Regions from separate parts of the Enterococcus sp. LJL99 genome, predicted to be linked through region 1. Evidence: predicted binding sites of a transcription regulator. Region 1 holds the regulator's gene; the other holds the start of a gene.

Region 1 (4,464 bases):
AGTTAAGCCACTCGCTAATTGATCCTCTGATATATTTAATACAACACCGTCATTTTTCATTGTTTTTTCCATCTCATCTGGATCTTCTACTGCTTCAATATCATTTAAAACTATACGAATTGTTTTATCTTCTCCATCGTTTAGCTCTGCATCCGCTGTTAAGACGCCAGTAAAAATCGATGTTTCACCTTCGTTTACTTTGGCCTTTGTATCCTCTGTACTTGTACTAGATTCAAGTGTTATTTCTGACTGACTAGATTCCGAGTCTTTACTTTTCTTATCGTTCACACCACATGCTCCTATTAAAATAATCGTTGCTGCTAATGCTAAAGCCATTGGTACTTTTTTCATTAAGGTATCCTCCAATAGTTACTTTTTTTAGGACATGTCTGAAAATCAATCATAGGAAAAATACTTTGTTAACTCCCAAAACCAAACAAATGGCACAATCATTTCCAGATGCTCTCTAGCCAAAGTAAAAATATCTTCTGTTTCATTATTTACCTTCTAACAACATCTTACACTACTTTTCTAACTCAATATAAAATAACAATACACGAAGATTCTTAATAATAGGTTAATTTATCTTTAAAAATTAATTTAATTTTTCTTTTTCATCCGACTTAAAAAGGAATTGAGACGAAATATATAGCACTACTTCAATCAATTCCTTCTCTTAGTTCAACGATCTGTTCGTTCATTTAATCTCTTACTAAACATTTTCAGATCGTTGGACCATTTCGACGATCATTTCCACTCATCATAATTTCTTTTGATAAATAACGGATACGTTCCATAATCCTTCTTGCTTTAAGTGGCTCTTGTTCCCCTCTTTGAGTTACCGCTAAATGTTTTTCTAACTCTTTTAAATTTAAATTGGAAGAAAAGAACGTAGGTAACTGTTCTTGCATACGATACTGCAAAATAACACTTAAAACATCGTCTCGAATCCAAGAAGTCATAGATTCAGCTCCAAGATCATCAATCATCAAAATCGGTGATTTTTTTACTGCATCTAGTTTTTCACCAACCATGTCTTTTCCGATTGCTTGCTTCATTTCCACGGTAAATGTTGGAAAATGGACGATTGTCGTCACATACCCTCGTTCTGCCAAGCTGTTAGCTATCGCACCTAATAAAAATGATTTTCCTACCCCAAAAGTTCCTTGAAGATAAAGTCCCTTATGAAATTCTTTTGTATTCGCTGAATAGGCTTTAATAAATTTCATCGCCTCAGCTAACGCTTCTTCCCTACCATCAGAACTCAAATCAAAATTATTCAAACGAGCTTCGCGAACATCTTTCGGTATATCCATCGCACGCACTCGTTGGCGAATTTCTTCTTCTTTTTGTTTAGCGATCAATGCTTTTGTTGGTACATAGGTCACATCAATATAATGAAAGTTTAAAGCCAATCTGGGTTCATATCCAGGTGCAATCATTGTCGGATCATTTAATTGAAATTTCTTTTTTTCTTGCACATATTCGTACAATTTAGAATAACTTTTTTGAATATCTTCATCTGTCAAACGTGTTCTATTTTCCTTAATAAATAATTGGACATCAGGATCTTTCAAAACAACTTCGACCAGTTCATTATACCGTTCATTCATATCTCTTTTTTGAATAATTTTAGACATTTCTTTTCCAACATCTTCCATGTTACTCACCTTCTTCCTTCAAAAGTTCATTTAATTCTTTTCTTAATTGTGCTTGTCGTTCTTCTGACAGTTTCTTTTCTGCAGTTGGATTTTCCACCCAGTCTGGTAGGGTTTCTTGTCTGATTGGTCGTCTATTTGTCCCATAATTATTTCGATTTTGCTGCTTTTCTTTTCCTTTTCGAGCTAATTCTCTAACATGAGTAATTGCTTTTTCAGGTGAAAAAATCTCGCTTTGAGCCCACTCATTCGCAATTCGATTCACATAATCTGCTTTTAACGTTGGCTGTTTTTGGATATTGAAAACATAATTAATCAATACATTAATTACACTGTTCGGTAAACCAGATTTACTGACTAAATATTTTACTAGTGATCGTTCTTGCGGAGTTGTATAACCTCCTCGTTCACTTTTAAGTGCTTCTAAATAATTTAAAGGAAAGTTTCGTTCACTATCCATAATCATTAAAATATCTTGTTCAGAAAAACCATTCATTTTTAATGAATTATACCGATAGGTTTGTTGTTCCTCATTCGTTAAATCAGCCGTTTCATTTTTAGTGACTTCGGCCTCTCTTTGTTTTTTATCCGTATCATAGGTTTGATAAATTGCTTTTTCAAATTCTTTAATAACAATTTTATTACTATAATAATCAAATGATTTCGAACAAAATTCAACCATATCTAGTTCATTGATTCCAAATAAATTATGGAATACATAGACTTCTTCTTTAAAACCTGATACATCATCTGGAAGCTGAACACCTAATTTTTTGATTCCTTCTAAAAAATATTCCCACGTAAAGCTGTCCGTAACAGCTGATACTTTTTCAGGTGGGTGAGGATCAGCGAAAGAATTTGCCATTTTATTCAATAGCGTTTGATGGGTTCCAATTTGTTCGGCTCTAAATACATAGACATCTTTATAGCTGGCTGAAATATTTTTTAACCCAGTTAATTGAGCATGTTTAGGTTGAAAATGTTTAAATAGTTTATCCATTTTTCTTTGACCAACAATATTGAGCAAGGTTAATGCCAATACTTCATCTTTAAAAAAACGCTCAACGGTTTCTGGATGATTTAAGCGATAAAAATATTTTTTATCTTCATAATTTTCAACTTTAATAAAGGTATCTAGCAAACCGATTCCTTCCAATTTTAATTTAGCTGTCTCAATTTGTTGGATACTTAAATCTAACATCGTAATCAACTCTGAATGAAAAAGCTCTTCACTCATTCCCATTGGAAAAGAAATTTCAGAAAGTAAAGTCAAATATAAGCTAAACGCCTGCGCTCCAATAATTGGTTGGTACAGTAATGCTAGTACTTCTTGTTCTTTATTAGACAATGACTCTGCAATCATCGTTTGAAATAAATCTTTAGGATATAGTTTATTTTCTTGGTTCAACGAAAAGCCTCCTTAATCTCTCTATATCTCGGTATTCGTTGATTTTGCTTTGTCGACAATATCTTGTAGTTCTTTTAGAAAGACACTCATATCTTTAAACTGACGATAAACACTAGCAAAACGGATATAAGCTATCTCATCTAAATTAACTAAATCTTCCATAACATATTCGCCAATCAAGTGAGTTGAAACTTCATTTTCTCCCATACTACGGACACGATTTTCTACATTATCAACTATTTGGACCATTTGTTCCATCGTTACTGGTCGTTTTTCAGCGGAACGAATCAATCCTCTTAGCATTTTTTCTCGATTGAATTCCTCACGATCGCCATTTTTCTTGATGACGAGTAATGGAGCTGCTTCAATTCTTTCAAATGTAGTAAAGCGATAGCCGCAACTTTCACATTCTCTTCTACGTCTAATCGCACGACCATCATCTGCTTGACGACTGTCAATAACTCTTGAATTATTATGATGACATTTCGGGCAATGCATAATGTTCACCTCGTTTTTATTTCAATTTTTTTGTTGTGTTTCTTATTATAACATGAAATCGGAGTAAGAAAAAATAAGGATGTTATTTTTTTATTTTCTCAAAAAAACGGCACAGTTATTAGGGTGTATCAGAAAAACTTTTTCAACAAGATTGTTGCTGTTTTTTCTGATACACCCTTAGCCAAAAATGATAGTAAATACATTCTAATGTTGTAGCACTTTTGTTCTTCCCCTAAAACTAAATAGAAAGTTGGTGCAGTAACAATTCTGATGGAAATAATTAGTTACTTTCTTCTAAATAAATTGATTCGTTACCAACCACTCCGTCACTTGCTTTTTTGTCCATGCTCGATCTTTTTGATTATCAAAAACAATGTTTGCTCTCGTTTTCTTTTCTTCAATTGACCATTGACTTGCTATCCGTTTTTCTGCTTCTTCTTTTGTCAATTCATCCCGAATCATTAAGCGTTGAATTTGTATTTTTTCTGGTACATATACTACAGCAACTTGATCGACTTCTTTTTCGTAGCCACCTTCATAAAGCAAAGGAATATCAACGATGACAAGATTTGCCTGTTGTTTTTTAGTTTTTATTTGTTTTGTGATTTCAGCTCTTAAAAATGGTGAAAGTAATTGATTTAAACGGATTCTTTTTTCAGGTTCAGAGAAAATAATTGTTCCTAATGCTTTACGATCCAAAGAACCATCTTTTTGTAATATATCAAAACCAAATTCTTCTGAAATTGCTTTTAAGCCAGGTGTACCGATTTCCACGACTTCACGTGCAATAATATCTGAGTCTACAATTGGAAAGCCATATTCTTGAAATAACTTAACAACGGTACTTTTCCCAGTTGCTATTCCACCTGTAAGTCCTAATGTCATTCCCATTATTGATGC
Region 2 (4,464 bases), on a different contig from region 1:
ATATCTTTAGTGTCACCAAACTGTTCTCTGACTCGATTAACTACAGATAAACAAACTTCAGTATTTAAAAAAGGTTCTCCCCCCAATAGCGTTAATCCTTGGACATGATCATGAGCCAAATCAATTAGGATTTGTTCTTCTAATTCTTTTGTGTAAGGTTTTCCATAGCGAAAACTTTGAACGGCTTCATTGAAACAACCTTCACAAGCAAATAAACAGCCACTGACGTAAAGGCTATTACGAACCCCTTCACCATCAACGAAATTAAACGTTTTGTAATCTGCAATGTATTTTTGACTTAATTTTTCTGATAACCATTCTTTTGGTGCTGGATTTTTCATTGTCAGTCCCCCTTTCAAAGGAAAAACGATGCTCACAAGCGAATGCAGGGAACATCGTTTTTTAGTAAGTGATAGCTTGTTAACTTGTAATAACAGTTGAAACATAAATCAAAGCTAGTAAAATCATTCATCTTACAGATAGATTTTGCTATTTCATATGTTTCACTCGAGATGAGATTTCTTTATGACGACCGTGAACCATGGGTCTTGCTTGTGGATTACCAAGATAACCACAAGTACGTTTGACTACATCACAAGATTTTGGATCATGATTGCCGCATTGTGGACATTCAAACCCACGTTCAGTTGGATGGAAGTCCCCTTCAAAATCACATTCATAACAATGGTCAATGGGTGTATTTGTTCCAAGATAACCGACACGATCGTAAGCATAATCCCAAACAGCTTCTAAAGCTTTAGGATTTTGTTGTAAAACTGGATATTCACAATAATGAATGAAACCACCTGAACAATATTGTGGATAATCTTTCTCGAAATCTAATTTTTCAAACGGCGTTGGATTTTTACGCACATCATAATGGAAACTATTGGTGTAGTAATCCTTATCGGTAATATTTTCGACAATACCAAATTTTTCGGTATCTAAACGGCAAAAACGATCCGTTAAGCTTTCGCTTGGTGTTGAATAAACACTAAAATGATAACCATAATCATTGCCCCATTGGTCAGCGTGAGCTTTTAACTCTTTAACGATTGCTAAGGTAAATTCTTTTGCCTCAGGATCATTTTCCCATTCGCCACCAAAGAAAGCAGAAGCAGCTTCGTATAAGCCGATATAGCCCATTGAAACAGTTGCTCGTTTGTTTTTAAATAATTCATTGACAGAATCTTTGCGAGATAATCTTTTTCCAAAGGCACCATACATATAGAGAATAGGTGCATTGGCAGGGGTTGCTTCTTTACAGCGTTCTACACGATAAACTAGCGCATCTTTCATCGTTTCCAAACGTTCAGCTAAGAGTGTCCAGAATTTATCGATATCGCCATGTGCTTCTAAAGCAATTCTTGGAATGTTTAATGTAACTACACCCAAGTTCATGCGTCCTACATTGATTTCTTCGCCTTCTTCATTTTTCCAACCTTGAAGAAACGAACGACAACCCATAGGAACTTTGAAACTACCCGTTAAGTCAACTAATTTATCATAATTTAAAATATCTGGGTACATTCTTTTAGTAGCACATTCTAGTGCTAATTGCTTAATGTCGTAGTTTGGATCTTCAGCGTTCAAATTGACCCCACGTCTTAACGTGAAAATCAATTTAGGAAAAATAGCGGTACGTTTTTCACTCCCAAGTCCGTTGATGCGGATTTGTAAGATTGCACGTTGAATTTCACGTTCAAACCAATTTAACCCTAAGCCAAACCCTAAAGAAGTGAAGGGCGTTTGACCATTTGATGTGAATAACGTATTGATTTCATATTCTAAACTTTGCATAGCATCGTAAATATCTTTTTTCGTTTTTGATTTAGCAAAGGCTTCTTGGCGTTCAGGGGTCTCAATCCATTCTTTGGCATCTGCTAAATGTTTTTCATAATTTAGTTTTGCAAAGGGAGCTAAAAGTTCATCCACACGGTCAGCTGAACAACCACCATATTGGCTTGAAGCAACATTCGCAATGATTTGAGAAATTTGGGCTGTTGCTGTTTGAATCGATTTTGGTGATTCAACTTCGGCATTTCCAATTTTAAATCCGCCATTTAACATCCCTTTAAAGTCAATCAAACAACAGTTAGTCATCGGTGTGTATGGATGGTAATCTAAGTCATGATAATGAATATCACCTTTTTGGTGCGCATTAGCTACATGTGCAGGCAACATTTTAAGCCCAATTGATTTACCAACAATCCCAGCCGTTAAATCTCGTTGGGTATTAAATACATCACTATCTTTATTCGCGTTTTCGTTGACAACGGTTTGGTCTTTATTGATTAGCTTGCCAATGGTAAAATTAATATCTGTTGCTTTACTACGCTCAAAGTCGCGACGTGTACGGTAATTAATATATTCTTCTGCCAGTTCATATTCATTTAGCTCTAATAAGATATGTTCGACCACGTTTTGAATTTCATAAATTTTTACATTATCTAGAAAACGTTCAGAGATTTCTTGATCAACACGTTCAACGATTTCTTGAATTCGTTCATGAGCGAGAGGATCTAGGGTACCATGAATTTTTTGTTCAGCTTTGATCAAAGCATCGTATATTTTTTGATCATTAAAATCGACTAAGCGTCCATCTCTTTTGACGATTTTTAATGTGTGTAATGTAGAATCTGTTCCATTCAAAGGATTTTTTTCTTGTTTGATTTCCATCATTTTTACCCAGCTCCTCTTTCTTATTCCTTATCTATAATAAAACAAATTCAATATTGTTTCAACTAGATATAGTGGTCATTTTTTTAAAATAACGGAAAAACCATCTATATGTTGTGTTTAACTGGTTTTGAAAAGAGGATGAAAGCAATCGCCCGTTGAGTTTCTAATTAAGAATTGCAATGATAAAAAAAAGTAAAAAAAATCGATTTTTTTATAGAGTGAAATGATGTTCAGTAAACTAAAAGATTGGTAAAATAAAATAGCACAGGAAAGTAGGTGTAAAGGATGAAAAAAATTTTAGAAGTAAACCATCTAAGCAAATCCTATGGACATAGAAATAATAAGGTTCAGGTTTTGGATAATTTGTCTTTCTCTGTTGATCAAGGGGAATTTATTGGGATTATGGGTCCCAGTGGAGCCGGTAAATCAACACTGTTAAATACTATTTCAACTATTTCTTTACCTACGATGGGAACCGTTTCTATTGATGGACAAGATATTTTAAAAATGCGAGATAATGAATTAAGTGATTTCAGACGTAAAAAATTAGGATTCATTTTTCAAGACTTTAATTTGATGGATACGCTGACGGTTAGAGACAATATTTTACTGCCATTGTTTGTTGATCGTTTAGCTATAGATAATATGGAAGAACGTCTAGCTCATGTAGCTAATATTTTGGGAATAACGACTATTTTATCCTCTTATCCAAATGCGATATCGATTGGTCAAAAGCAGCGTGTTGCAGCAGCCAGAGCGTTGATCACGAAACCGAAAATCATTTTTGCTGATGAACCAACAGGATCGCTAGATTCAAAATCAGCAGCAGAATTATTACAATATATGACTGAAATGAATCTTCAAGATGATGCAACGATTATGATGGTTACACATGATCCATATACGGCTAGTTATTGTAATCGGATTTTATTCATTAAAGATGGTGTTATTTTCTCTGAAGTTGTTCGCCAAGGGTCGCGCAAAGAATTCTTTAACCGAGTGATTGATATGCAAGCAACAATCGGTGGGGGTGGACGAGCCAATGATTTTTAATTTAGCCAAAAAAAGTTTAAAAGGTCAGTTTTTGAATTATTTTGTTTACTTTGTTAGTATGACTTTTGCGGTTGTTGTTTATTATTGTTTTAATGCGCTTACCTATAATCGTACTTTGGTAAGACGGGCAGGACAAGATATTCATATTAATGGAGCGATGAGTTTAGGCGGGGCATTGGTTATCATCATGATTTTAGGTTTTATGCTTTCGGCTAATCATTTTTTCTTATCTAAAAGAGAAAAAGAAATTGGGATTTATCAATTGATTGGTATGAGAAAAAGCAAAATTTCTTTTTTATTTTTTACTGAAACACTGATACTAGGTGCGTGTTCTTTATTTTCAGGCTTGGTTTTAGGTATTATTTTTTCAAAATTATTTTCGATGGTTCTAGCAAAAGCGATGTTTCTCCAAGTAGATAGTTTATTTTCATTATCGATTCCTTCGATGATTCAAACAAGTATTATTTTTGTTTTAATGTTGTTGATTATTTCTGCGCGAAGCACTTTTTTGATTTATCGTTATCATTTGAGCAAGGTATTCGATCGTTGGGATAAAAAAAATAGCAATGAGAATCAATTAACTAAAACAAGTATTTTTTTAAGTTTTTTAGGTTTATTTTTGATTCTATTGGGCTATCTGCTGGCCTATAATATTATAGAAGTGATTATGCTTTTATTGAAAAGTAGATTAGGAATAGACGGTGCAATCTTTTTACCATTATTTATTTT

The links. The regulator NrdR, encoded in region 1, represses ribonucleotide reductase genes. The targets are predictions, from matches to a motif close to ACACNATATATNGTGT.
Region 2: a site for NrdR is predicted at 2,742-2,757, ahead of nrdD (anaerobic ribonucleoside-triphosphate reductase). Genes of this name have one in related genera too.

The regions. Positions count from the first base shown of each region.
Region 1 covers NZ_JBTXLT010000021.1:19,174-23,637, reverse strand. Annotated here, with positions in the region: gene ACYSNW_RS17810 (hypothetical protein) at 1-351, opposite strand, end outside; gene dnaI (primosomal protein DnaI) at 723-1,661, opposite strand; gene ACYSNW_RS17800 (replication initiation and membrane attachment family protein) at 1,663-3,066, opposite strand; gene nrdR (transcriptional regulator NrdR) at 3,088-3,564, opposite strand; gene coaE (dephospho-CoA kinase) at 3,859-4,455, opposite strand; gene mutM (DNA-formamidopyrimidine glycosylase) at 4,455-4,464, opposite strand, start outside.
Region 2 covers NZ_JBTXLT010000001.1:335,349-339,812, reverse strand. Annotated here, with positions in the region: gene nrdG (anaerobic ribonucleoside-triphosphate reductase activating protein) at 1-341, opposite strand, end outside; gene nrdD (anaerobic ribonucleoside-triphosphate reductase) at 490-2,682, opposite strand; gene ACYSNW_RS01655 (ABC transporter ATP-binding protein) at 2,968-3,735, shown strand; gene ACYSNW_RS01650 (ABC transporter permease) at 3,725-4,464, shown strand, end outside.